DNA from 3 places in the Streptomyces sp. NPDC048337 genome. Region 2 is predicted to be linked to each of the others. Evidence: riboswitches for the same ligand, from Rfam matches in the RefSeq annotation. Region 2 holds a riboswitch; each other region holds the start of a gene.
What was found. A riboswitch is a leader RNA that binds a small molecule or an ion and turns the genes downstream of it on or off. The one in region 2 is predicted to bind thiamine pyrophosphate.

Region 1 (9,194 bases), on a different contig from region 2:
GCCTGGTACGGCAAGCACGAGGGAGCGCAGGAGGAAGCACCGGAGCCGGTCCCGGTCTCCTGACCCGGCCTCCCCGCCCCGCGCGTCCCGATCCGGTCGGCGCGCCGGTTCACTCCCCCGGGTCCGCGGGGTGGCGGGGGCGCGGCGGCTGCCCCCTGCTGGAGGCATGGACTCCTCCACCACGACGCGGATGCGGACGCCCCGGGCCGCGGGGATGGCCGGGGTCGTCTTCGCGGTCCTGCTGACCGCGGCCATTGTGCTCATGCGGATCGCCATCCCCTCGGGGAGCCCGGCCGACGCCCCCGTCGACGAGGGGGACCGCTGGGCGGTCCGCACGGCGCTGGAGATCGTCCCGTTCGCCGGGATCTTCTTCCTGTGGTTCATGGGGGCGCTGCGCGCGCACGCGGGCGAGAGGGAGGACCGGTTCGTCGCGACGGTCTTCCTGGGCAGCGGGTTCGTCTTCACCGCCACCCTGTTCGTCGCCGCCGCGGCGGCCGGGACGGTACTGGGGGAGGCCACACCGCCTTCCGGTTTCGGCCGTCCCTTCGCGTACACCGTCCTCACGACCTACGCGATGCGGATGGCCGCCGTGTTCGTCTTCACGACCTCCACCATCGGGCGCCGCCTCGGGGTCTTCCCGCGCCCGCTCTCCGCCTTCGGCTTCGCCTGCGGGCTGGCGCTCCTGGTCGTCGCCCCCGGCGTGCCCTGGTCCGAGCTGGTCTTCCCGTTCTGGGTGCTGGCCGTGAGCCTCCACGTGCTGCGGACGAGCCTGAACCGGCCCGCCTGAGCCCCGCCGCTGCCGGGCCCGCGTCCCGACGGGCGCCGGTTGGCCGTCGCGCGCATGCTGGAAGAAGGAGAGTCAGGGGCGGGGCTCGGGGGTCTCGGGGCCGGTCGGTAGCGGGGGTGACCAGGTCACGGAAGGGCTGACGCCTCATGAGACTTGTCGTGGACCTCAACCGCTGTCAGGGCTATGCCCAGTGCGCGTTCCTCGCCCCGGACGTGTTCGCCATGCACGGCGACGAGTCGCTGCTGTACAACCCGCAGCCCGATGAGGAGCACCGCGAGAACGTCGTCCGCGCCGTCCACGCCTGCCCCGTGAGGGCCATCCTGATGGACGCGATGAACGGTTCCCTGTCGACCGCGGAGGCGAGTGGTGAGCGGTGACTCAGCCCTGGAGCGGCTCAAGCGCGAAGGCCGCATCGTGGTCGTGGGCGCTTCCCTCGCCGGCCTGCGGGCCGCCGAGACCATGCGCGAGAAGGGGTTCGCCGGATCTCTCACGATGATCGGCGACGAGCCCTACGAGCCGTACGACCGCCCTCCGCTGTCCAAGCAGGTCCTGCTGGGCAAGGCGACCGCGGACCGTACGGCCCTCCCCCGCCGCCGTGACATCGACGCCAAGTGGCGGCTCGGCGTACCCGCCACCGGTCTGGACATGGCGGGCAGACGGGTCAAGCTCGCCGACGGGGACGAGGTGGAGTACGACCGCTTGCTGATCGCCACCGGGGTACGGGCCCGGCCGTGGCCGAACGAGGAGGAGGCGGCCCTCGAAGGCGTCTTCACCCTGCGTACCCGGGACGACGGCACCGCCCTGGAGCGGCGGCTCGCGGCCGGACCGCGCCGGGTGCTGGTCATCGGCGCCGGGTTCACCGGCTCCGAGATCGCCTCCGCCTGCCGGGAGCGGGATCTCGCGGTCACCGTCGCCGAGCGGGGCGCCGCGCCCCTGGTCGGGGCCCTGGGCGGGGTGGTCGGCGAGGTCGCGGCCGAGATGCACCGCGAGAACGGGGTGGATCTGCGGACCGGGATCATGGTCACCGGGCTGGAGGGCGACTCCTCGGGCCAGGTGCGCGCCGCCCACATCTCGGACGGCACCGTCCTGGAGACCGACGTCGTGATCGTGGGGCTCGGCGCCCAGCGCAACACCGAGTGGCTGGCCGGATCCGGACTGGGCGCGGGCCCGCGGGGCATCGCCTGCGACGCGGGCTGCCGGGCCTTCAACATCTGGGGCATCGTCACCGACGACATCTATGTGGCGGGTGACGTGGCACGCTCCCCGCACGCGCTGTTCGGGTACCAGTTCCTCTCCCTGGAGCACTGGGGCAACGCCGTCGCCCAGGCCGAGACGGCGGCGCACAACATGCTCAGCGAAGGCGTGGACCGCCGCCCCCACGTGTGGGTGCCGGCCTTCTGGTCCTCCCAGTTCGGGGTGAACATCAAGTCGGTCGGGGTGCCCTCGATGGGGACCGAGATCCTCATCGCGCAGGGGTCGCGCGCCGAGCGCAGGTTCGTCGGCGTCTACGGCTACCAGGGGCGCGTCATCGGCGCCGTCACCTTCGACCAGTGCCGCTGGCTGGACTTCTACGAGCGGCAGATCGAGCAGACCGCTCCGTTCCCGCCGCCCTACGCGACGGTGGACCGCAGGAGCGAGGGGAACAAGCCGCTGGACCCGGACTTCCCCGACCCGTCGGTGCCGACGCACGGCCCGACCATCACCCTGAGCGGTTACTCGCCGGCCGACCGGCGGATGACCTTCACGCCGGCGCACAACTGAGCACGAGGACCTCTCATGACTGAAGGCATCCTGCGGCAGATCCTCGACTACTCCAGCCGGGCCAACCCGTATCCCCTGTACGAGGAGCTCCGCAAGACCGGGCCGGTGTTCCACGACGGGGACGGACCGTACGTCGTCAGCACCTATCACGAGATCAAGAGCCTGCTGCACGATCCGCGGATCAGCTCCGACTCCCGCAACCTGGCATCGACCGCCGGCGACCTGCTGAACGAGGGGGACGAGGAGGAAGGCCAGACGGCCCTGCCCCCGTCCTTCCTGAAGCTGGACCCGCCCGACCACGACCGGCTGCGCCGGATGACGAACCGCCCCTTCGGGCCGCCGCACTCCCCGCACCGCGTCCACGACATGCGCGGCGAGCTGGGCGGCATCGTCACCGGTCTGATCGACGCGATCGCCGAGCGGGGCGACCCGGGGCGGATCGACCTGGTCGAGGAGTTCTCGTACCCCTTCCCGGTCACGGTGATCTGCCGGCTGCTGGGCGTGCCGAGCGAGGACGAGGCCCGCTTCCACGTCTGGGCCGACACGCTCGCCGCGAGCCTGGACCCCGATCCGGACGCCGATCCCACCGAACGCGTCAAGAAGACGCAGGGCGCCCGCATGGAACTCGGCATGTACCTGGCCGGGCTGATCGAGGAGCGGCACAAGAACCCCACCGGGGACATGCTCTCGGAGCTGTCGACCGGGCAGGGGCCGGACGGCGCCATGAGCACGATGGAAGTGCTCAGCACCGCGGCGCTGCTGCTGATCGCCGGGCACGAGACCACCGTCAACCTGATCACCAACGGCATGCTCACCCTGCTGCGCCATCCGGAGGTCCTGGACCGGCTGCGCGCCGATCCGGCGCTGTCCGTCCCGATCGTGGAGGAGCTGCTGCGCTACGAGCCCCCGGTGCAGCTGCTGCCGCAGCGCACTCCCCTGGCCGACATCGAGATGGAGGGCGTGACCATCCCCAAGGGCTCCTCGCTCTGGCTGATCCTGGCCTCCGGCAACCGCGACCCCCGGCGGTTCAAGGACCCGGACCGCTTCGACCCGGACCGCCCGGACGTCCAGCACCTGGGCCTCGGCAGCGGCATCCACAGCTGCTTCGGCGCGCCGCTGGCCCGGCTGGAGGCCGCGCTGGCCCTGAGCGAGCTGGCCCGCAGGCTGGAGAACCCCCGGCTGCTGGAGGACCCGCCGCCCTACCGCCAGAACGCGGTCCTGCGCGGCCCGCGCCACCTGCCGATCGGCTGCGACAAGATCCTCCCCGCCTAGGGGGTGTCCCGGCGGGTGTCCGCCTTCAGGACGACGACCTCGGCCGGGCTGAAGGTGACCGCGACCCGGTCGCCCACCGCCGGCGCCCCGGCCAGCCCGCATTCGGCTTCCAGCTGCGGCCCCGCCTCCGGCCGCAGCCGGAGGGAGACGTGCGTGCCGCGGAAGGTCCGCGCGACCACCTCGCAGGGCAGGCCGGCCGCCGCGAGCACCACCCCGGAGGGGCGGACCAGCAGCTGGTGCGGCCCCTCGGGGGAGCCCTCCGGGACCGGGATCCGGCCCCACGCGGTCGCCGCGGCACGGCCGGACACCGTCGCCGGGACCACGTTCTCGAAGCCGAGGAACCGCGCCACGAACTCCGAGGCCGGGCGCTGCCACACCTCCAGCGGCGTCCCCGTCTGCGCGATCCGCCCGTCCCGCATCACCACCACCCGGTCGGCCAGCGCGAAGGCCTCCCCCTGGTCGTGCGTGACGGCGAGCACCGTCGTGCCCAGCCGGGAGAACAGCCCCTGGAGCTCCACCACCAGCCGCTCCCGCAGCCCGCGGTCCAGCTGTCCCAGCGGTTCGTCCAGCATCAGCAGCCGCGGCGACGGGGCCAGCGCCCGGGCCAGCGCCACCCGCTGCTGCTCGCCGCCCGACAGGGAGGCCACCGCCCGGCGCTGGGCTCCGGGGAGCCCGACCAGCTCCAGCAGCTCCGCGACCTGGGCCTCGTACGAGGTGCGCGCAAGGCCCCGCATGCGCAGCCCGAAGGCGACGTTCCCGCCGACGTCGCGGTGCGGGAAGAGCTGGTGGTCCTGGAACATGAGGCCCACGCCCCGCCGGTGCACGGGCACGCCGGCCTGGTCCGCCCCGCCCAGCACCACCCGTCCCCCGGACACCGGCTGGAGCCCCGCGACGACCCGCAGCAGCGTGGACTTGCCGCTTCCGCTCGGCCCCAGCACGCACACGATCTCGTGCTCGGCGACCGCGAGGTCCACGCGATCCAGGGCGTACCCAACGGCTCGTTCACCGAAGCGGACCGACACCCCTTCCAGTTGAAGCAGTGTCATCAGAATTCTCCGGAGGTCTTGTCGGGTCGCAGTCGCTCCAGCACCAGCAGGGACACCGCGCACACCAGCATCAGGATCGTGCTCAGGGCCATCGCCTGCCCGTAGTTCAGCTCACCGGCCCGCCCCAGCAGCCGCGCCACGGCCACCGGCAGCGTCGGCCGGTCCGGCCGCGCGATGAACACGGTCGCGCCGAACTCCCCCAGCGAGACCGCGAAGGCGAACCCGGCCGCGATCAGCAGCGCCCGCCGCACCAGCGGCAGGTCCACCTCCCGCCAGGCCCGCAGCGGGGAGGCGCCGAGCACGGCGGCGGCCTCCCGAAGCCGCGCGTCCACGGCACGCAGCACCGGCAGCATGGTCCGTACGACGAAAGGCACGCCCACCAGTGCCTGGGCGAGCGGCACCAGGATCCACGAAGTCCGCAGGTCCAGCGGCGGCTTGTCCAGGGTGATCAGGAAGCCGAAGCCCACGGTCACCGCGGAGACGCCCAGCGGGAGCATCAGCAGCGCGTCGAAGCCCCGTACGAAGCGGCCTCCGCGCCGGGTCAGCGCCGCGGCCGCGAGCCCGCCGATGACCAGGGCGATGGCGGTGGCGGTGGCGGCGTACCCCAGGGAGTTCCAGATCGCCTCCAGCGGCGGCACCAGGAACGTTCCGCCACCGGCGCCCGCGTCCTGCAACGCCCGGTAGAAGCCGAGGCCGTACCCGCCGGGCGCGTCGAAGGACCGCTCCACCAGGACGCCCAGCGGCGCCACGACGAGCAGGGCCACCGTCAGGAGCACGCCCGCGAGCAGCAGCCACTGCCCGGTCCCGCGCGGCCGGTGCGCGGTCCGCCCAGGGTCCACCAGCCGCAGCGCGGTCTCCCGCTTGCGCACGGTCCAGGCGTGCACGCCGAGGATCAGCATCACCGCGGCGAACTGCACCATCGTCAGCACGGCGGCCGTGGGCAGGTCCAGGAGCTGCGCGGTCTGCCGGTAGACCTCCACCTCCAGGGTGGCGTACGAGGGTCCGCCGAGGATCTGCACGACGCCGAAGGAGCTGAAGGTGAACAGGAACACCATCAGCGAGGCGGCTGCCACCGCCGGGCCCAGCGCGGGCAGCGTCACCCGCCGCCAGGCGGCGAACCGGCCCGCGCCCAGTACCCGGGCGGCTTCCTCCTGGCGCGGGTCCAGCTGCGCCCAGAGCCCGCCGACGGTCCGTACGACGACGGCGTAGTTGAAGAAGACGTGCGCGAGCAGGATCGCCCACACGGTGGTGTCGAGCCGGACGCCCCACAGTTCGTCCAGCAGCCCGCCCCGGCCGACCAGCGCGAGGAAGGCGCTGCCGACCACCACGGTCGGCAGCACGAAGGGAACGGTCACCAGGGCCCGCAGCAGTTGTTTGCCGGGGAACTCGAAGCGCGCGAACACGTACGCGCCGGGGAGTGCGATCAGCAGCGTGAGCGCGGTGGAGGCGAGCGCCTGCCAGGTGGTGAACCACAGCACGTCGGCGATGTCGGGCCGGGTGATCACCTCGCCGATCCGGCCGAACTGCCAGCCGGCGTCGGTCTTGAGTCCCCGCCCGACGATCGCCGTGACGGGGTAGGCGAAGAACAGCCCGAAGAAGGCCAGGGGCACGGCCATCAGGGCGAGCCGCACGGCCGTCGCCCGGACGCCCTCGCGGGGGCCGGGGTCCGGCGCGGCGCCCCCCGACGCCGCGCCCGACTCCTGCGTACCGCCTACTTCACGACGAGCGAGGTCCATGCCTTGACCCACTGCTCACGGTTCTTGGCGATGGTCTCCGGAGCCACGTTCTCGGGCTTCTCGACCACCACGCCGTGCTTCGTGAACAGCTCCGGCAGGGCAGCGTCCTTCGTCACGGGGTTCACGAACATCTGGAGCGGCATGTCCTCCTGGAACTTCTTGCCGATCAGGAAGTCGATCAGGGCCTTGCCGCCCTCCTCGTTCTTCGCGCCCTTCAGCAGACCGGCGAACTCGATCTGGCGGAAGCAGGTGCCGGTGGCGACGCCCGTCGGGGCCTCGGCCGGCTGCGGGTCGGCGTAGAGCACCTCGACCGGCGGGCTGGAGGCGTAGGAGACGACCAGCGGGCGGTCGCCCTTGGCCTTCTTGCCGCCCGCGGAGCCGGAGAAGCGCTCGTTGTAGGCCTGCTCCCAGCCGTCGACGACCTCGACGCCGTTGGCCTTGAGCTTGCTCCAGTAGTCCTTCCAGCCGTCCTCGCCGTACTTGCCGACGGAGGCGAGCAGGAAGCCGAGGCCGGGCGAGGAGGTCGCGGCGTTCTCGGTGACCAGCAGGTTCTTGTACTCCGGCTTGACCAGGTCGTCCAGCGTCTGCGGCGGGGCGATCTTCTTGTCGGCGAAGTACGCCTTGTCGTAGTTGACGCAGATGTCGCCGGAGTCGATCGGGGTGACCCGGTGCTCCTTGTCGAGCACGTACTCGGGCTTCACCCCGGCCAGGCCCTTGGCCTCGTACGGCGTGAAGATTCCGTTGTCGAGGGCGCGCGAGAGGAGGGTGTTGTCCACACCGAAGAAGACGTCGCCGCGCGGGGAGCCCTTGGTGAGGATCTCCTGGTTCAGGGCGGCGCCCGCGTCCCCGGACTTCAGCACCTTGACGGTGTAGCCGCTCTGCTGCTCGAACTCCTTGAGGACCGCCTCGGTCACGTTGAAGGAGTCGTGGGAGACGAGGGTGACGGTCTTGGACTTCGGGGCTTCGCTCGCGCCCGCGGTCTTGTCCTTGCCGCCGTCGCCGCACGCGGCCAGTGTGGTGACGCCGAGGGCGGCGGCCAGCGCCGCCCCCACGATCTTCTTGGTGCTCACGTAAACATTCCTCCTGGGGTGACCAGGAGAAGACGCGGCCCTGCCCCGGGCGCTCTGTCGAGCGGGGCGCCCGGGGCAGGGCGCAACAGCTTGAGGTGATGACCGAACTTCCTACCCAGAATGACCTGGGCAAGGTTCAGAGGGTCTGCGGCCTGACGGTTACCGCACTCTCAGCGCTGTGGCGCTCCCCTGTCGGAATATGCAGATGTACGCGGGCCAGCCTACCGCTCGCTCGCCGCCAGCTGGCCGCAGGCGCCGTCGATCTCCTGGCCGCGGGTGTCCCGTACGGTCACGGGCACGCCGTGCCGGGCGATGGCCTCCACGAAGGCGCGTTCGTCCTCGGGCCGCGAGGCGGTCCACTTGGAGCCCGGCGTCGGGTTCAGCGGGATCAGGTTGACGTGGACGCGCTTGCCCTTGAGCAGCCTGCCCAGGAGGTCGCCGCGCCAGGCCTGGTCGTTGATGTCGCGGATCAGCGCGTACTCGATCGAGATCCGGCGGCCGGACTTCTCGGCGTACTCCCACGCCGCGTCGAGGACCTCGCGGACCTTCCAGCGGGTGTTCACGGGGACCAGGGTGTCGCGCAGCTCGTCGTCGGGCGCGTGCAGCGAGACGGCGAGGCGGCACTTGAAGCCCTCGTCGGCGAAGCGCAGCATGGCCGGGACCAGGCCGACGGTGGAGACCGTGATGCCGCGCTGCGACAGGCCCAGGCCGTCGGGCTCCGGGTCGGTGAGGCGGCGGATGGCGCCGACCACGCGGTTGTAGTTGGCCAGCGGCTCGCCCATGCCCATGAAGACGATGTTCGACAGGCGGGCCGGGCCGCCGGGGACCTCGCCGTCGCGCAGGGCGCGCATGCCGTCGACGATCTGGTGCACGATCTCGGCGGTGGACAGGTTGCGGTCCAGGCCTGCCTGGCCGGTGGCGCAGAACGGACAGTTCATGCCGCAGCCGGCCTGCGAGGAGATGCACATGGTGACCCGGTCGGGGTAGCGCATCAGCACGGACTCGACGAGCGTGCCGTCGTGCAGCTTCCACAGGGTCTTGCGGGTGGTGTCGTCATCGCAGCTGATGTGCCGGACGACGTTCATCAGCTCCGGCAGCAGCTCCTGCTGGAGCTTCTCGCGGGAGCCCGCCGGGATGTCGGTCCACTCGGCCGGGTCGTGCGCGTACCGGGCGAAGTAGTGCTGGGAGAGCTGCTTGGCCCGGAACGGCTTCTCACCGATCGCGGCGACCGCCTCGCGGCGCTCGGCCGGGGTCATGTCGGCGAGGTGCCGGGGCGGCTTCTTGGCCCCGCGAGGGGCGACGAAGGTGAGCTCTCCCGGAACGGGGCGGGCCATGGCAGGTACTCCTTGTAAGACGAAAGGCGCGCCGCAGAAGCAGCGCGCCTTTCAAGAGTAACCGCCCGGCGTGTTGCGACCCCTTTTCGCAGGTCAGCCGGTGCCGACGAAGGCCGCCAGCAGCAGCCAGACCACCGGGGCCGTCGGCAGCAGGGAGTCCAGGCGGTCCATGATGCCGCCGTGGCCGG
Region 2 (9,194 bases):
TTGGGGGTTTCCCGTCGGTCTTCGTTTTCCGGTTCGGGACGTCCTGTGAAGGGTGGCCGGAGGCCATCGCGAAGCGACGCGACGACGAAGGAGGAGCGCCCTTGACAGGGCGGCCCGGACCGGAGAGACGATGAGACTGACGGGAAGCCCCCAAACCCTCCCTGATGCCGGGTGGCTGGGTCCCGAATCCCGAAGCCGCCGACCAGCGGGTCGGCTTGGTTGAGGGAAATGTCGATGGGGCCGACCCCCGCTCGCCGACTGGACGCGTCTCGGTCTCGCTGCCGAGGGGGGCGGGTGGGCAGCCCCCGCACCGCAGCGGCGGTGAGAGGGGGCGAAGGCCCCGGCCGGCGGCGGGGCCCCACCCCCTCAGAACGCCGGCCGCTCCGGGTCCAGCGTCGCGCGGCCGTCCGTCGGGGACGAGGCGTGGGCGAAGCGGCGTTGGGGGATGCGGCCCGCGCGGAAGGCGAGGCGGCCCGCCGTGACGGCGTCGCGCATCGCGGCCGCCATCAGGACCGGTTCCTGGGCGCGGGTCACCGCCGAGGCCAGCATCACCGCCGCGCAGCCCAGTTCCATGGCCAGGGCGGCGTCCGAGGCCGTGCCGGCCCCGGCGTCCAGGATCACCGGGACCCCGGCCCGCTCCACGATCAGCTCGAAGTTGTGCGGGTTGCGGATGCCCATGCCGGAGCCGATCGGTGAGCCGAGCGGCATGATGGCCGCGCACCCGACGTCCTCCAGCTTGCGCGCGAGCACCGGGTCGTCGTTCGTGTACGGGAGCACCGTGAAGCCCTCGTCGACCAGGATCTCGGCGGCGTCCAGCAACTCCACGCCGTCGGGCAGGAGGGTCCGCTCGTCGGCGACCACCTCCAGCTTGATCCAGTCGGTGCCGAGCGCCTCCCGGGCCAGCCGGGCCGTGAGGACGGCCTCGCCCGCCGTGAAGCAGCCCGCCGTGTTCGGGAGGACGGCGATGCCCAGCTTGGACAGGACGGACAGGACCGAGCCCTGGACCGTCGGGTCCAGGCGGCGCATCGCCACCGTGGTGAGTTCGGTGCCGGAGGTGACGAGGGCCCGTTCCAGGGTGTCCAGGCTCGGGGCGCCGCCCGTGCCCATGATCAGGCGGGAGGAGAAGGTCCGGTCGCCGAGGGTGAAGAGGTCGTCCGCCATGCCGATCAGCCTCCCTGGACCGCGGTGAGGATCTCGACCCGGTCGCCCTCGCCCACCGGGGTGGCCGGCCACTGCCCGCGCGGGACCACGGTCTCGTTGAGCGCCGCGGCCACGCCCGAGGGGGCCGTGGTGAGGGTGGCGACCACCGCGTCGAGGGTGGTGCCGGCCGCGACCTCGCGCGGCTCGCCGTTGACCGAGATGGAGACCGGGATGGAGACCGGGTCGGATCCGGAGTCGGAGGAGAGGAGGGTCATGCGAACGACTCCTGTCGTGCGGCGGAGAAGCGGCGGGGGGTGAAGGGGCGTGCGATGTCCGGCAGTTCGCCGGTGGTCAGCAGCTCCGCCATGACCTCGCCGGTGAGCGGGGTCAGCAGCACCCCGTTGCGGTAGTGCCCGGTGGCCAGGTGAAGGCCCGGCAGGTCGGTCGGGCCCAGCAGGGGGGCGTTGTCGGGGGAGCCGGGCCGCAGTCCCGCCCGGGTTTCGGTGAGGGGGAGTTCGGTGATGCCGGGTACCAGCTCGTGGGCGTCGCGCAGGAGTTCGTAGACCCCGCCCGCGGTGACCGTGGTGTCCCAGCCGAGCTCCTCGCTGGTGGCGCCGACGACGAGTTCGCCGTTCTCGCGCGGCACCAGGTAGACGTGGCTGCCGCGCACGACCGCCCGTACCGTCCGCGACAGGAACGGCGCGTACGCGGCGGGCACGGTGAGCCGCAGCACCTGCCCCTTGACGGGCCGTACGGGGGCCACGACCTCCGGCGGTACGCCCGCCAGCCGGCCGCTGAGCGAGCCCGCCGCCAGGACCACCTGGTCCGCGCGCAGCTCCGTACCGTCGTCGAGGACGGCTCCGGCCGCCCGGTCGGCGGTGACGAGCAGTCGTTCCGCGGCCGTCCGGTGGATGGTCACCCCGGCCCCCTCGCACGCGGCGAGCAGGGCGGCCGCGAGCCGGCGCGGGTCGACCTGGTGGTCGCCATCCACGCGCAGGCCGCCGCGGACGCCCGGGGCCAGCATCGGCTCCAGGCGGCGGCACTCGCGGCCGGTGAGCCACTCGGACTCCAGGCCGCAGCGGCGCTGGAGGGCGTGCAGCTCCCGCAGGTGGAGCCGGTCGTCGGCGTCGAGGGCGACGGCGAGGGTGCCGCAGGCGCGGTAGCCGATGTCGGTGCCGCCGGTCGCGTCGGCGAGCTCGGCGGCGAACTGTGGGTAGCGCTCGGCGGAGGCGAGGCCCAGGCCCAGCAGGGACTCCTCGCCGTAGTGCAGCTCGGTGACGGGGGCCAGCATGCCGGCCGCGACCTGGGCGGCTCCGCCGCCGGGCGCCGGGTCGGCGAGCACGGTGCGCAGGCCCCGCCGCGCCGCCTGCCAGGCCGTGACCAGGCCGATGATGCCGCCCCCGATGACGAGGACGTCGGATCCGTTTCGTCCGGATCCCTTACGGGATGAGTGCATGGGCGTCCAGCCCCTCCCTTCGCCGGCATGACCCGGATCAGGTTCGTACGGTCGGAGGCCGGCCAGCCTCCCTCTCAGCCCGGTGCGCCCGGACTCCCGCGATAGGTACGGTGGCCAGACTAACCCCGCCGTGGACGGCGGGTAAGGGGCACCTCTTCCTGACGGGTCGTCAGATGATTAGGCTGTGCGGATGATCATGCAGAAGGAACAGACCGAGAACGGCGTCGTCATCGTCGGCGCCGGAATGGCCGGGGTGCAGACCGCGGTCGCCCTGCGGGAGCAGGGGTTCACCGGCCCGGTGACCCTGCTCGGCGCCGAACCCCACCAGCCCTACGACCGGCCCCCGCTCTCCAAGGCGGTGCTGCTCGGCAAGGCCGAGGACTCCGCCTTCGACGTGGACTTCGAGGGGCTCGGCATCGAGCTCAGGCTCGGGTTGGAGGTCACCGGACTGCGGGCCGCCGACCGCGAACTGGACACCGAGGCGGGCTCGGTCCCGTACGGGATCCTCGTACTGGCCACCGGCGCCGAACCGCTGACCCTGCCCGGCACCGCCGGCGTCCCCGGCGTGCACCTGCTGCGCACCCTGGACGACGCGGCGCGGCTGCGCCCGGTCCTGGCCGAGGCGCCGTCGACGGTGGTCGTCGGGGCGGGCTGGATCGGCGCGGAGTTCGCCACCGCGGCCCGCGAGGCGGGCTGCGAGGTGACCGTGGTCGAGGCCGCGGACCGGGTCCTCGCCGGGGCGATGCCCGCCGAGGTCGCCGAGCCCATGGCGGGCTGGTACGCGGAGGCCGGCGCCGAGCTGATCACCGGCGCGAAGGTCGCGGGGATCGAGGAGGGCCGGGTCCTGCTCGCCGACGGGCGGACCCTGCCCGCCGGCGCCGTGGTGGTCGGCATCGGTGCCCGCCCCGCCACCGGATGGCTGGCCGGGACCGGCGTGGAGCTGGGCCCCGACGGGGCGGTCGTCGCCGACGAGTACCTGCGCACCTCGCTGCCCGGGGTGTACGCGGTCGGCGACTGCGCCTCCTTCCCGTCCGGTCGGTACGGCAAGCGGCTGCTCGTGCACCACTGGGACAACGCGCTCCAGGGGCCCCGCGCGGTCGCCGCGAACATCCTGGCCGGCGAGCCGGTCAAGGTCTACGACCCGGTGCCGTACTTCTGGTCCGACCAGTTCGGGCGCTTCGTCCAGTACGCCGGCCACCACGGCGGGGCCGACACCCTGCTCTGGCGCGGGGACCCGGCCGAGCGCACCTGGTCGGTGTGCTGGCTGCGCGACGGCGCCCTGGTCGCCGTCCTGGCCGTGGGCCGCCCGCGCGACGTGGCGCAGGGCCGCAGGCTCATCGAGACGGGCGTGCCCGTGGACCCGTCGAAGGTCGCCGACCCGGCGGTCCCGCTGAAGTCGGCGCCCTCGGCCTGACGGCCGCCCGGATCCCCCCGGGTGCGGGCCCGGGGGAGGCCGGGTGACCCGGACGGGGCGGCTCGGGTACCGGCGGCGCAGCCGAGGTGGCAGGCTTGTGCCCGTGACCGAGATTGACGCAAAGATCGATGCCCTTGTCCCCGCCTGGCTCCACCTCCCCGACATCGCGGAGATGCTCGACATCGAGGTGACCCGGGTCCGCCAGATGGTCAAGGAAGGGCAGCTGATCGCCGTTCGCAGGGGCGAGAACCGCACCCTGCAGGTGCCGGCCCCCTTCATCGACGGCGACAAGGTCGTCAAGGGACTCGTCGGCCTGCTGACCGTGCTGCGCGACGACGGCTTCACCGACGAGGAGATCCTGGAGTGGCTCTTCACGGCCGACCCGACCCTGCCCGGCACCCCCGCCCAGGCGCTGAGCGAGAATCGCGGCACGGAGGTCAAGCGCCGCGCCCAGGCGCTCGCCCTCTGACCTGATCCGCATCCGCTCCACCGCGGTGTACGGGCCCGCGGGGTCCGTACACCGCCTCCACCACGGGGGTACACCCATGCAGCAGCTGTCCGACGCCCGGCTCTACCTGTGCACGGACGCCCGCAAGAAGCAGGGTGACCTCCCCGAGTTCCTCGACGCGGTGCTGGCCGGCGGCGTGGACATCGTCCAGCTCCGCGACAAGGGCATGGAGGCCGGCGAGGAGCTCGAACACCTCCAGGTCTTCGCCGAGGCCGCACGCCGCCACGGCAAGCTCCTCGCCGTGAACGACCGCGCCGACGTCGCCCACGCCATCGGCTCCGACGTGCTGCACCTGGGCCAGGGCGACATCCCCGTCCCCGCCGCCCGCGCCATCCTGGGCGAGCAGGTGCTGATCGGCCGCTCCTGCCACGCGGAGGCCGAGGTCGACGCGGCCGTCGCCGAGCCCGGCGTGGACTACTTCTGCACCGGCCCCTGCTGGCCCACCCCCACCAAGCCCGGCCGCTACGCCCCCGGCCTCGGGCTGGTCCGCTACGCGGCCTCCCTGGAGCAGGACCGGCCCTGGTTCGCCATCGGCGGCATCGACGCCACCAACCTGGACGAGGTGCTGGACGCCGGAGCCACCCGCGTGGTGGTCGTCCGCGCCCTCACCGAGGCCACCGACCCCGGCGCGGCCGCCGCGGACCTGGCCAAGCGGGTCCGCGCCCGCCTCGGCTAGAGGGACTGGAGGGACGCACGACGACACGCGCGTCCACCGGCGCGTTTGTCCAAAAACGTGTCCAAAACATGGACACCGCTTCGACGCCCGCCTGGCCCCGTCTAACCTGCCCGTATGGCCCATGGCACCTCTTCCACCTGGACGGACCGCGCACACACGGTCCGCGACCTCCTCGCGTCCGGGCGCTCGTACTCCTTCGAGTTCTGGGCCCCGAAGACCGAGAAGGGCGAGCGCAACCTCTGGAACGCGCTCCGCCGGATCGAAGCGGTGTCCCCGAGCTTCGTCTCCGTCACGTACGGAGCCGGCGGCTCCACCCGGGGCGGCACCGTCCGCGCCACCCAGCAGATCGCCGCGGACACCACGCTGACCCCCGTCGCGCACCTCACCGCCGTGGACCACTCGGTCGCCGAGCTGCGCAACGTCATCGGGCAGTTCGCCGACGCGGGCATCCGGAACATGCTCGTCGTGCGCGGAGACCCGCCGGGCAACCCCATGGGCGAGTGGGTGCCGCACCCGGAGGGCGTGCACTACGCCGCCGACCTGGTGCGCCTCGTGAAGGAGTCCGGCGACTTCTGCGTGGGCGTCGCGGCCTTCCCCGAGATGCACCCGCGTTCGACGGACTGGGACACGGACATCCGGCACTTCGTGGACAAGTGCCGCGCGGGCGCCGACTACGCCATCACCCAGATGTTCTTCGATCCCGAGAATTATCTGCGGCTGCGCGACAGCGTCGAAAGGGCGGGCTGCGAGACCCCGATCATCCCCGAGGTCATGCCTGTTGTGGCGATCAAGCAGCTCGACCGGCTGCCCCAACTCAGCAACGCAATCTTCCCCGCGGACGTGAAAGAGCGCATGCTCGCGGTCAAGGACGACCCGGCCGCTGTACGCTCCATTGGCATCGAGTTCGCCACGGAGTTCTGCGCGCGGCTGCTGTCCGAGGGTGTCCCGGGGCTGCACTTCATCACGCTGAACAATTCCACGGCGACTCTCGAGATCTACGAGAACCTGGGCCTGCACCAGCGGGCCTGACCGGCCGGACCCGTGGGCGGCGGCCGTACCGAGAGGGGCCATGCATGGGTATGACGGTCCTCTACATCGCGTTCGGCTTCGTCGCGCTGTGGTTGCTTGCCGAGGTCCTGATGCAGTACAAGGCCCGGCTGCGCTGGCGCCTGCTGGCTTTCACCGGCTTCCTCGGGGTGGTCGCCGGGGTGGTCCTGCCGTCGGTGCCGGTCATCGGCGCCGGCGCGGCCGCGTTCGCCCTGGGCCAGACCCTGGTGACGCTCTCCTTCCGCAAGGGCTTCGTGGCCGGCTGGGCGCTGCGCCGCGGCGGCGAGCCCGTGCGGCAGTCCCGGCGCCGCCGGTCGGGCGGTCCGCGCCCGGAGCCGGCGCTGGAGGTCACCGCGCTCGAGTACGAGTCGGAGTCCGAGGCCGGCTCCGACTCGGCGTACGAGTCCCCGTACGGCTCGCGGGACGCGGCCGGAGCGGCCGAGGAGGTCTACCGCCCGGAGCCGGTGCCCGAGGAGACCGGGTCCTACGGGATCCAGAGCTTCGCCACCCCGCAGGTCCCCGACCCCGGCCAGACGGCGGCCTTCGCCTCGCCGTTCACCACGGCCGAGCAGGACGCCCACCAGTACGCCGCGTACTACGACCCGTCGTACCAGGCGGGCACGGGCGGGTACGACTACTCCGCCGGCTATCCGACGGGCGGGCAGCAGCAGGTCTACGCCGCCTACTCCGACCCGTACATCGGCACGGGCGGCTCGATCCCGCCCCAGCCGTACGACTACACCCCGTACGCCGGCTACGGGGCGGGGCAGGGCCAGGAGCAGTACTCCATGGACACCCCGCCCGGCGGGGTCTGGGTCCCGCAGCAGCGGTCCACCGACGAATACGGGCGGCCCTACCCGGAGGAAGGGCAGGCCGAGGCCCCGCCGCAGTACCCGTACCCGCAGCAGGGCGAGTACGGGCAGTACCGCTACTAGCCACTAGCCACTAGCCACTAGCCCTCGTCACTGCGAGCCGCGGAACTCCGCGCCCTCCACGATCAGTCCGGCCACCAGCGCCCCGGTCATCCCGGCGTGCGGCAGCCCGCCGCCGGGGTGCGCCCAGCCGCCCGCCAGGTACAGGCCGGGCACGGCGGTGGTGTTGGCGGGGTACAGCAGCCGGCCCCCGGCACCCGCCAGGGCCGGCGGGGGCACCGCGCCGCCCAGCGCGCCCGTCGCCGCCTCGACGTCGGCCGGGGTGCGCACCTCGTGCCACAGCAGCCGCTCCCGCAGCCCGGGCACGGCCTGTCCGGCGAGCTCCAGCAGCTCCTCGGCCGCCGGGGCCTGCTGCGGGCCGCACACCGCGCTCACCGTCACCGCCTCGTGCTCGGCATCGGGCCGCGTGGCGGCGTCGTCCGGGCGCAGCACGGTGATCTGCGGCCCGGGGGAGTGCACGAGGGTGCGGTGGGCGGCCCCGGCCGGGCGGGAGCCGCGCAGGGCGAGGAAGAGCGTCATCCGGCTGGGCACCCCCGCCCCGCGGGCGGGGACCGCGTCCGGCGGCCAGGGCAGCGAGGAGGCCGGCAGCCGCCGCGGGTCGATCCCGCAGACGACGTGGTCGGCGGCCGGCTCGGTACCGTCGGCGAGCAGCAGACCGGAGGCCCGGCCTTCCGTGGTGCGGACCTCCCGGACCTCCGCCCCGAAGACGAACTCCACCCCCCGCTCCCGGCAGCGCTCGTACACGGCGGTGGCCAGCGCCCGCATCCCGCCGCGCACGTACCAGGTGCCGAAGGTCTGCTCCATGTACGGCAGTACGGCGGCCGAGCCGGGCGCCCCGCCGGGGTCGACCCCGTACGAGCGCACCAGGCCGGTCAGCAGCTCCCCGAGCCCGCCTCCGAGCTCCCGGGCGGCGACCTCGGCGAGGGTCGGCGGGCGGCGGCGCAGCAGGCCGCTCTTGCGCAGGGCCGGGTACGGGTCATCGCCGAGCTGCTGCCGTTCGGGCCGCAGCGGTTCCTCCAGCAGCGGGCGGCGGGTGGCGTCCCAGGCGTCACGGGCCCGGCCCAGTACGCCGTTCCAGCGCTCGCCCGCGCCCTCGCCGAAGGCGGTGTCGAGGGCGGCGGCGGCACCGCCGCGCGAGGCGCCGGGGAGGGTGACGTCGATGCCGTGGTGGGGGAGTACGTGCCGGACGGCCGGGTCCACCTGGACCATGTCGACGCAGTCCTCCAGGGACCGCTTGCCGGTCTTCACGAACAGGTCGCGGTAGACGGCGGGCAGGTGCAGCAGCCCCGGCCCGGTGTCGAAGGCGAATCCGTCGCGCTCGTACCGGCCGACCGCGCCCCCGTACGTCGCCCCGCGCTCGTACACCGTCACCTGGTGCCCCGCCACGGCCAGCCGGGCCGCCGTCGCCATCGCGCCCATGCCGGCGCCGATCACCGCAATTCGTGCCATGCGGCTGAGCCTATCGAGGTACCCCCTGCGGTCAGGGGGGCGGTGCGGTGGTGTGCGCGCGAGCTTCGGAGGCGAGGCGCTTCTCCTCGCGGCGCTGGGCGCGGCGGCGCAGGAAGCGGCGGATCCGGCTCCAGAGGAAGATCAGCAGGGCGAGCCCGGCGGCGAGCAGGACGGCCGCGATGATCGCGGCGGCCTCGGGGTTGAACATCGCGAACGTTATGATCCCGCCCACGCCGAGGTCCTCGGCGATGCTCATCGCGACGTTGGTGAACGGCTCGGGTGAGGTGTTGACCGCCATCCGGGTGCCGGCCTTGACGAAATGACTGGCCAGGGCGGTGGAGCCGCCGATCGCGCCGGCCGCGATGTCGGAGAGCGAGCCGCTCTGCCCGGCCAGCAGCGCGCCGATCACCGCACCGGACACGGGGCGGATCACGGTGTGGACGGTGTCCCATATCGAGTCCACGTACGGGACCTTGTCGGCGACGGCCTCGCAGAGGAACAGGACCGCTGCGACGATCAGCACGTCGGTGCGCTGCAGGGACGCGGGGACCTCGTCGGTCAGGCCGGTCCGG
Region 3 (9,194 bases), on a different contig from region 2:
GATCAGCGACTGGGCCACGCCCACCGAGCCGGTGCCGGTGGCGATGTGCTCGACCGGCACTCCGAACCGCTCCGCGAGCTCGTTCACCAGGCCGGTGCAGGCCATGTCCGGGTACCGGTTGAAGGACCCGGCCGCCGAGACTGCGGTCTCCAGCACCCCCGGGAGCGGCGGGTACGGGTTCTCGTTCGAGGACAGCTTGTACGCGACGGGCCCGCCCGCGGCCGCCGGCTTGCCGGGCTTGTATGTGGGAATGCCGTCCAGCTCGGCGCGCAGCTTCGGGCTCTTCTCGGTCACCGCAGGTCCTCCTCGACCATCCCGTCCGACGTCGCCGTCGACTCAATACTGCTCACCTTATGAGGATTCCGCCTTCCCGAGAATGGGGGCGCCTGGAATGCGGGGGAGCGCGCGCATATATGCGCGCGCCGGTGGCCTGCGCCGTGGCGCGCATCCCTCGTGCAGGTGAGTTGAGATCGGTCCGAGACCAGACCGCTTTGGCATGCTTGTACCCGCCGACAAGCGTCCAGACAGCCCCAAGAGCTGAAATTCCTTTGGTTCCAAGGTCATTGGGGGTGGCGAACCATGCAGAATCGTGCCTGTCAACGCGTGCATATGCACACGGACCACCCACCCCGCCGAGCCCTACTATCGGCTCGCCATGACAGCAGCAGGGAAGCATCAGGTGAGCCGGACCGAGACCACCCGGCGGGCCGCCGGCCGACAGGGCCGGGCCGGCATCAGGGACGTGGCCGCCGCGGCGGGCGTCTCCATCACAACCGTCTCCGACGCGCTCAATGGCAAGGGACGGCTGCCCGACGCCACCCGCCGCCACGTTCGCGAGGTCGCCGACCGGCTGGGCTACCGCCCGTCCGCCGCCGCCCGCACCCTCCGTACCGGCAAGTCGGGCCTCATCGGCCTGACCGTGACGACGTACGGGGATGAACCTTTCACCTTCACCGAATTCGCCTACTTCGCCGAGATGGCCAGAGCCGCCACCTCCGCCGCGCTCGCCCGCGGCTACGCCCTCGTCATCCTCCCCGCCACCTCCCGACACGACGTGTGGTCCAACGTCGCCCTCGACGGCACCGTCGTCATCGACCCCTCCGACCACGATCCCGTCGTCACCGAACTGGTCCGCCAGGGCCTGCCCGTGGTCTCCGACGGCCGCCCCGCGGGCTCCCTCCCCGTCACCGCCTGGGTCGACAACGACCACGAGGCCGCCGTACTGGGCCTCCTCGACCACCTCGCGGCCGCCGGCGCCCGCCGCATCGGGCTGCTGACCGGCACCACCACCGACACCTACACCCGGCTCTCCACCACCGCCTACCTCAGCTGGTGCGAGCGCGTCGGCCAGGACCCCGTCTACGAGTCCTACCCCGCCCACGACCCCTGCGCGGGCGCCGTCGCCGCAGACCGGCTCCTCGCCCGCCCCGACCGGCCCGACGCCGTCTACGGACTCTTCGACCCCAACGGCACCGACCTGCTCGCCGCCGCCCGGCGCTACGGCCTGCGCGTCCCCGAGGACCTGCTGCTCGTGTGCTGCAGCGAGTCCACCGTCTACGCCAACACCGAACCGCCCATCACCACGCTCTCCCTCAAACCGCGCCGCATCGGGACCGCCGTGGTCCAGCTGCTCATCGACGCGATCGAGGGCGTGGACACCGGCCGCCCCGTCGAACAGGTGGTCCCGACCGAGCTCATCATCCGCACCTCGTCCCAGCGCAGGCAGCCCCGTACGACCGTCAGTCCGCCCCGGTCCCCGGCACAGGACTGACGCGCCACACCGCCCCACCGGCGGGGCCGTCGGCCCCACCGAGGATTTCAGCAACGCCGATATCGGGAGAAAGCGGCAGGAACGATCGGCTCCGCACAGGATTCACCACCCCTGGTGCGTCACAGAGCGCGAGCCGCATTCCTATGATGGGCGCACGACATCACGGACCCTCCTCCCCGGAGGTCAGGAGGGTCCGCAGGTGTACGGCAGCGCGACGGTGGTGGAGGGGTCGATGACTCAGGGGGCCGGTCAGGGACCCGCGATGCGGACGGACACGCTGCGGGACTTCCGGGTTCCGGTCACCGAACCCGCCCCGCACTCCGTATCCGCCGGGCTTCCCGGTGACGCCCCCGTCTACGGCGAGTACCCCGCGTACTACGAGGAGGGGGCGCCGGCCGTGCCCCCGCAGCCGGGCTACGCGCCGCCCCTGGCGAGTACGGCGCCGCCGACCGAGCCCGGCCTCGGCGAGCCCGAGGACGACCTCGACGGCTACACCCCGACCCAGCGCGACCTGCCCGTCATCGTGCGCGGCGCCCTGGGCGGCCCCGGCGACACCGTCCAGGTCCAGTACGTCCCCCAGGACCCCGCGCCCGGCGGCCCCGGCCCGCTCTACGTGGTCGGCGACGTGCACGGCTACCTCGACGAGCTCGTCACCGAACTCCACGCCCAGGGCCTGATCGACGCGGAGCGCCGCTGGTCCGCCGGGAACGCCCGGCTCTGGTTCCTCGGCGACTTCACCGACCGCGGCCCCGACGGCATCGGCGTCATCGACCTCGTCATGCGGCTCTCCGCCGAGGCCGCCGCCGCCGGCGGCTACTGCAAGGCGCTCATGGGCAACCACGAGCTGCTGCTCATCGGCGCCAAGCGGTTCGGCGACACCCCCGTCTCCTCCGGCGCCGGCACCGCCACCTTCCAGGCCGCCTGGCTCCTCAACGGCGGTCAGCGCACCGACATGGAGCGGCTCCAGGACGTCCACCTCCAGTGGATGTCGCGCCTGGACGCGGCCGTCCTGGAGGAGGGCCACCTGCTGCTCCACTCCGACACCACGGCGTACCTCGACTACGGCGACTCCATCGAGGACGTCAACGACACCATCCACGAGCTGCTCAACCGCAACGACGCCGACATCACCTGGGACCTCTTCCGCAAGTTCACCAAGCGGTTCGCCTTCCGCGACGAGGAGACCGGCCCGCAGGCCGTACGCGAACTGCTCGGCACCTACGGCGGCAGCCGCGTCGTGCACGGACACAGCCCCATCCCGTACCTGCTCGGCGAAGTGGGCACCGAGGACGGCGACGAGGCCCGCGGCCCGGAGGCCGTGGACGGCCCCCACGTCTACGCGGACGGGCTCGCCATCGCGATGGACGGCGGGGTCACGATGGCGGGCAAGCTGCTCGTCGTGCAACTTCCGTTGAACGACTGAGGATTGTCACCAGGGGGGTATTTCCGCAAAGCCCCTGTCAACCTGTGGTGTGGTCGCTCTACCATCGCTCTATCCGTAGCAGGCTCTCCTCCGTTTGTGCCGGCGCCCGGGTCTACGCGGGCAAACCGGCTTCTACGGAGCATCGGGGGATGCACATGACCAGCGCTCCGCACCTGCTGACCGAAGACCGACCCGAGTTCGACCGGCTCCTCGACGAGGCGCTGCGCACCGCACACGAACGGCCGGAACTCGCCGCCCTCGGCGAACGACTGAACTCCGAACAACTGCGCACCATGGCCCTGGGCGCCAGCGCCCTGCTGACGGCCGCGGCCGCCACCGAGTACGACCGCTACGTGAAGCTCCGCGAGGAGCGGCGCGACGAGGCCCTGTCCACACCCGGGACCGCGGCGGTGGAGGGCTACGGCGGTCAGGGCAGCGCCGCCGGCGCCGGAGTCAGCGCCGTGGTCGCGGTCCTCGCGCCCGTCCTGGCGGGCACCGCCATGCTGATCTTCCTGCTGGTGGGCTACATCCTGAAGATGATCGAGCCCGAACCGGCCTTCGCCGAGACCATGCTGACGGCGGGCTGGCTCTTCGGCGGGCTCACCGCGGCCGCCCTGCTCTGCGCGGTGGTGGGGCTGCTGGTGACGGCCGTACGCAACAGCGCGACCGAGGTGGTGGCCGCGGACGAGGACGGGGCGATACCCGACGACGTCGCACAGGCCCGGGAGGCCTGGCGGCACGCCCTGCTGGAGCGCGGGATCATGCCGTTCCTGCGGGACGCCCTCGCCGATCCGAACGCGGGTCCGGCCCTGCCGCCCCCGCGCGGACGCGGGGGCCGGATGCCCCACCTGGGGTACACCCCACCGGATTTCACCAGCCCGGGATCCCCCTCCGGACCCCGGCCCGGCTACACGCCGCCGGACTTCACGAGCCCGGACTTCGGCGGCCCGGAACACCGGCCGGACTGACGGACCGGGAACGGCGGTCCGCCGGGTCCGACCGGCTGTCGTACTCCGTGCGTCAGTCGGCCAGCGGCAGGTAGACGCGGTTGCCGGAGGCGGCGAACTCGGCGGACTTCTCCGCCATGCCCGCCTGGATCTCCTCGGCCTTCAGGTCACCGCCGTGCTCACGGCGGATGTCCTGCGAGATCTTCATCGAGCAGAACTTCGGACCGCACATGGAGCAGAAGTGCGCGGTCTTGGCCGGCTCGGCGGGCAGGGTCTCGTCGTGGAACTCACGGGCCGTGTCCGGGTCGAGGGCCAGGTTGAACTGGTCCTCCCAGCGGAACTCGAACCGCGCGTCCGACAGCGCGTCGTCCCACTCCTGGGCGCCGGGGTGCCCCTTGGCCAGGTCCGCGGCGTGCGCCGAGATCTTGTACGTGATGACGCCGGTCTTGACGTCGTCCTTGTTCGGCAGGCCCAGGTGCTCCTTGGGCGTGACGTAGCAGAGCATCGCGGTGCCCCACCAGGCGATCATCGCGGCGCCGATGCCCGAGGTGATGTGGTCGTACGCGGGAGCGACGTCCGTGGTGAGCGGTCCGAGCGTGTAGAACGGCGCCTCCTCGCAGATCTCCTGCTGGAGGTCGATGTTCTCCTTGATCTTGTGCATCGGGACGTGGCCCGGGCCCTCGATCATGGTCTGGACGTTGTGGCGCTTGGCGATCGTGTTCAGCTCGCCCAGCGTCTTGAGCTCGGCGAACTGAGCCGCGTCGTTGGCGTCCGCGATGGAGCCGGGGCGCAGGCCGTCACCCAGCGAGTACGTGACGTCGTACGTCGCCAGGATCTCGCAGAGCTCCTCGAAGTTCGTGTAGAGGAAGTTCTCCTTGTGGTGCGCGAGGCACCACGCGGCCATGATCGACCCGCCGCGCGAGACGATGCCGGTCTTGCGGCGGGCGGTGAGCGGGACGTACGGCAGCAGCACGCCGGCGTGGACCGTCATGTAGTCGACGCCCTGCTCGGCCTGCTCGATGACCGTGTCCTTGTAGATCTCCCAGGTCAGGTCCTCGGCCTTGCCGTCGACCTTCTCCAGCGCCTGGTAGAGCGGGACGGTGCCGATCGGGACGGGGGAGTTGCGCAGCACCCACTCACGGGTGGTGTGGATGTTGCGGCCGGTGGAGAGGTCCATGACCGTGTCCGCGCCCCAGCGGGTCGCCCAGGTCATCTTCTCCACCTCCTCCTCGATGGAGGAGGTGACGGCGGAGTTGCCGATGTTGGCGTTGACCTTCACCAGGAACTTCTTGCCGATGATCATCGGCTCGATCTCCGGGTGGTTCACGTTCGCCGGGAGCACCGCGCGGCCCGCGGCGATCTCCTCGCGGACGACCTCGGGGGAGACGTTCTCGCGGATCGCGACGTACTCCATCTCCGGGGTGATCTCGCCCCGGCGGGCGTACGCGAGCTGCGTGACGGCGGCGCCGCCACGGCCCCGGCGGGGCTGGCGGGGACGGCCCGGGAAGACCGCGTCGAGGTTCTTGAGCCCACCGCGCGGCGAGGTGTGCTTGATCCCGTCGTCCTCGGGGCGCACGGGACGGCCCGCGTACTCCTCGGTGTCGCCGCGACCGATGATCCAGTTCTCGCGCAGCGGCGCGAGGCCACGGCGGACGTCGGTCTCGATCTGGGGGTCGGTGTACGGCCCGGACGTGTCGTAGAGCGTGACGTCCTTGCCGTTGGTGAGGTGGACCTGGCGGACCGGCACCCGGATGTCGGGGCGGGAGCCCGCCACGTACCCCTTGTGCCAGCCCGGCTGGCGCTCGGTCTGGCCGTCGGCGTTCTGGCTGACGGCAGGCGTGCGTGCGTCCTGAATGGTCATGAGACCTGATCTCCCTACGCCGGCATTACCCGGTAACAGGTTCGGCGGTCGACGCAGCCTCTTCCCGTACGCATTACTTGCGCGTACGGTGATCAGCGCCCTCTCAGCCCGGTGCTCCGAGCTCCCGCGTTGTGCAAAGGTGCCCCCACGCTAGCGTCATCTATGGCGTGCTGAACAGTGGGCCCCCTCAACTCTTGCGATGATCTGCCGGTGACGCCCTCGCCGCAGCCCCCCACCGAGCCCGATGACCACACCGGCCACACAGGCCACGAGCACCCAGGTCACGGGCACAGCCACGCGCACGGACACGGACACGGCCATGGCCCGGCGGCCCCCGTCTCGAAGCACCTGCGCAAGGTCATCGCGGCCGTACTGATCCCCTTCGCCGCCGCCGTCTTCATCGGCATGGCGGTGCTCTGGCCGGGCGGCGCCCCCGCCCACGAGCGCACGGGGGTCGGCTTCGACCGGCAGACACAGCAGGGGACGGTCGTCTCGCTGGAACGTGTCGATTGCAAATCTGTGAACGTCTCGCAGGTACCGCCCACCGGCGACACGTCCACTCCCGAGGGGCGCGAGGCCCTGGCCGCGCAGACCGGCGAGTGCAAGAAGGCCACCGTCAAGGTCGGCACCGGACCGGACAAGGGCCGCACCTTCGTGGAGATCGTCCAACCCGGCGCGCCACGGCAGTTGGCGAAGGACCAGGAGGTGGTGGTCGCGTACGCGCCGGACGCCCCCCGGGACCTCCAGTACTCGGTGATCGACGTGAACCGCAAGTTCCCGATGGCGCTCCTGGCCGGCATCTTCGCCGTCGCGGTCGTCGTCGTCGGCCGGATGCGGGGGCTGTTCGCACTGATCGCACTGGTCGTCAGCTTCGGCGTACTGACGCTCTTCATCCTCCCGGCCATCCTGCAGGGTTCGAACCCGCTGGTCGTGGCGGTCATCGGCGCGAGCGCCATCATGCTCATCGCCCTGTACATGTGCCACGGCCTGACCGCCCGCACCTCGGTCGCCGTCCTCGGCACGCTCGTCTCGCTGCTGCTGATCGGGCTGCTGGGCTCGCTGTTCATCGGCTGGGCTTTCCTCAGCGGCAACACTGACGACAACACCGGGCTGATCCACGGGCTGTACCCGGACATCGACATGAGCGGTTTGCTGCTCGCGGGTGTGATCATCGGTTCGCTGGGCGTGCTCGACGATGTGACGGTCACCCAGACGTCGGCGGTCTGGGAACTCCACCAGGCCGACCCCTCGATGGGGCCGCGCGGGCTCTACAGGGCGGCCATCCGGATCGGCCGCGACCACATCGCGTCGGTGGTCAACACGCTGGTACTGGCCTACGCGGGTGCGGCACTGCCCCTGCTTCTGCTGTTCTCGATCGCGAACAGCAGCATGGGTTCCGTGGCCAACAGCGAGCTGGTGGCGGAGGAGATCGTACGGACGCTCGTGGGCTCGATCGGGCTGGTCGCCTCGGTTCCGGTGACGACGGCGCTGGCCGCGCTGGTCGTGTCCGCCGACCGGCCGGGATCCCCGGCCGCAGCTCCGGCCTCGGGACCGGTCCGCGGCGGCCGGGGCCGGCGGCGCAAGCGCTGAAGGACGTTCCGAAGGGTGGGGACGGCGGGGCGCTGCTGGTCAGATCGTGCGCGGTGCCGGCCCGTGAGGGGGCGGGACGTGGCGCTCAGCGCGTCGGCACGCTGAGCCGGTCGTCCGTGGTGCGGTGGTGCTGCGGTGCTGTGGTGCTGTGGTGCTGTGGTGCTGTGGTGTCGCGGTACTTCAGCCCGCGTTCTGCTCGTTCTGCCGGGATTCGGCCAGGATCTTGCCGAGCGCCTCGTCGAGGTTCTCCTCGAAGTCGCCGAGGTTGCGCTCCTGGCCGAGCGGAACGAGCCGGTCGGTCCGGTCGAGGAACGCGACGAGCGGAGCCGCACTGGCGCGGAACAGGGCCCGGTCGCCACCGACCTGGAGACGGATGTGGACATCGGACAGTTCCTCGGGATCGGTGGGGGCGATGTGCACATCGCCGTCACCGCACGGCTTGTTGATGCCGTCGAGGAGGAGTTCCCGGCCGAACGCCCAGGTCACGGGCGCGTCTCCGGGAAGGTGGAAGGTCAGGCGGACTGCGTAGGGGTCACGAGCGTCGTACCGGAGTTCCACCGGAATCCGGAACGAGAGCTCCTCGGAAACGAGGAAGCTCATCATGACCTCTGCCTGTACCGACTCGCGCATTGCCTACCCCGCTGTAGTGGAAGTGGCCAGGAATGATCCCCCAAGGCCCTCTTGACAAGAGTGGTGGAAGCGCTAGCAGATCACAAGGAGTGAGTTTTCAGATACTGATAGAGAACGAGAGGGTGCTCAACAGCGCGCCTACTTCACTCCGTAGCCGATCGACCGCATACAGCAATCGGTCTTCCTGGTGCGCGGGAAGAGAAATCGCCATGGTTGCGGCGGTATCACCTGCGGTGATGGGGATGGCGGCGCAGACTGTGCCAAGGGCATATTCCTGGCGTTCGGTTACTGGCTGCATCCGCTCGAGGGATCCGATCCGCTGCTCCAGGGCCCGCATGTCCCGCACGGTATAAGGGGTGATGGCCTCGACCGGATGACGGTCGTAGTATTCCCTGCGCGCCTTCTCGTCGAGCTGGCCCAGCAGGCACTGCCCGATGGCGTGCGCGTGACCGGTCTCGCGGAAGTCGGCCCACTCCTCGCAGGCCGGGTTGGCCGGGGTGTCCGAGACGCCCACGACCTCGATCTCACCCTCGCGGTAGACCGCGAAGTAGACGGGGGCCCCGACCGCGTCGCGGAAGTGCGCGAGAGAGTCGAGAATCATGCTGCGACGTTTCTGCTGGAGTCCTCCGCCGGCGAGCCGACCGGCTGCGTCACCCAGCACGAACACTCCGCTCTCCCGACGCAGATAGCCCTCGTGCGTCAGAGTGCGCAGCAGGTGGTACGCGGTGGGGAGCGGGAGCCCGGCCTCTCGTGCCAGCTGTTTCGCCGGGGCTCCCTCGCTATGGGACCCCACGGCTTCGAGCAGCCTCAGCGCCCGCTGCACCGATCCGATCAGAGTCGGCACACCGGCGTTGTGAACCGATGACAAAGCTCACCCCCAGGCGTGGCGGCAGACCTTGCGGGGCCCGCCCTGCGGGGGCCGCCCCCGCGTGTGCCGTCGCTCCTGGGGGTCGTGTTCGGCGGCTGGTGTGC

Region 1: it holds a riboswitch for thiamine pyrophosphate, as region 2 does, so the genes downstream of both, ACGFYU_RS27110 (thiamine ABC transporter substrate binding subunit) here and thiO (glycine oxidase ThiO) in region 2, are expected to answer to the same signal.
Region 3: it holds a riboswitch for thiamine pyrophosphate, as region 2 does, so the genes downstream of both, thiC (phosphomethylpyrimidine synthase ThiC) here and thiO (glycine oxidase ThiO) in region 2, are expected to answer to the same signal.

Annotation. Positions count from the first base shown of each region.
Region 1 covers NZ_JBICYR010000019.1:87,820-97,013, forward strand. The annotation lists gene ACGFYU_RS27075 (hypothetical protein) at 1-63, shown strand, start outside; gene ACGFYU_RS27080 (hypothetical protein) at 167-787, shown strand; gene ACGFYU_RS27085 (ferredoxin) at 934-1,164, shown strand; gene ACGFYU_RS27090 (NAD(P)/FAD-dependent oxidoreductase) at 1,154-2,548, shown strand; gene ACGFYU_RS27095 (cytochrome P450) at 2,564-3,820, shown strand; gene ACGFYU_RS27100 (ABC transporter ATP-binding protein) at 3,817-4,866, opposite strand; gene ACGFYU_RS27105 (ABC transporter permease) at 4,866-6,482, opposite strand; gene ACGFYU_RS27110 (thiamine ABC transporter substrate binding subunit) at 6,578-7,672, opposite strand; TPP riboswitch at 7,763-7,873, opposite strand; gene rlmN (23S rRNA (adenine(2503)-C(2))-methyltransferase RlmN) at 7,894-9,006, opposite strand; gene ACGFYU_RS27120 (phosphatidate cytidylyltransferase) at 9,100-9,194, opposite strand, start outside.
Region 2 covers NZ_JBICYR010000009.1:143,940-153,133, reverse strand. The annotation lists gene ACGFYU_RS17555 (thiazole synthase) at 367-1,161, opposite strand; gene thiS (sulfur carrier protein ThiS) at 1,167-1,415, opposite strand; gene thiO (glycine oxidase ThiO) at 1,412-2,596, opposite strand; TPP riboswitch at 2,594-2,706, opposite strand; gene ACGFYU_RS17540 (NAD(P)/FAD-dependent oxidoreductase) at 2,793-4,010, shown strand; gene ACGFYU_RS17535 (Rv2175c family DNA-binding protein) at 4,114-4,479, shown strand; gene thiE (thiamine phosphate synthase) at 4,556-5,194, shown strand; gene metF (methylenetetrahydrofolate reductase [NAD(P)H]) at 5,309-6,223, shown strand; gene ACGFYU_RS17520 (hypothetical protein) at 6,268-7,176, shown strand; gene ACGFYU_RS17515 (phytoene desaturase family protein) at 7,204-8,622, opposite strand; gene ACGFYU_RS17510 (DUF4126 domain-containing protein) at 8,654-9,194, opposite strand, start outside.
Region 3 covers NZ_JBICYR010000007.1:149,696-158,889, reverse strand. The annotation lists gene hisC (histidinol-phosphate transaminase) at 1-294, opposite strand, end outside; gene ACGFYU_RS14435 (LacI family DNA-binding transcriptional regulator) at 656-1,771, shown strand; gene ACGFYU_RS14430 (metallophosphoesterase) at 2,004-3,194, shown strand; gene ACGFYU_RS14425 (hypothetical protein) at 3,344-4,162, shown strand; gene thiC (phosphomethylpyrimidine synthase ThiC) at 4,215-6,002, opposite strand; TPP riboswitch at 5,997-6,140, opposite strand; gene ACGFYU_RS14415 (YibE/F family protein) at 6,213-7,592, shown strand; gene ACGFYU_RS14410 (SsgA family sporulation/cell division regulator) at 7,773-8,222, opposite strand; gene ACGFYU_RS14405 (IclR family transcriptional regulator) at 8,320-9,057, opposite strand.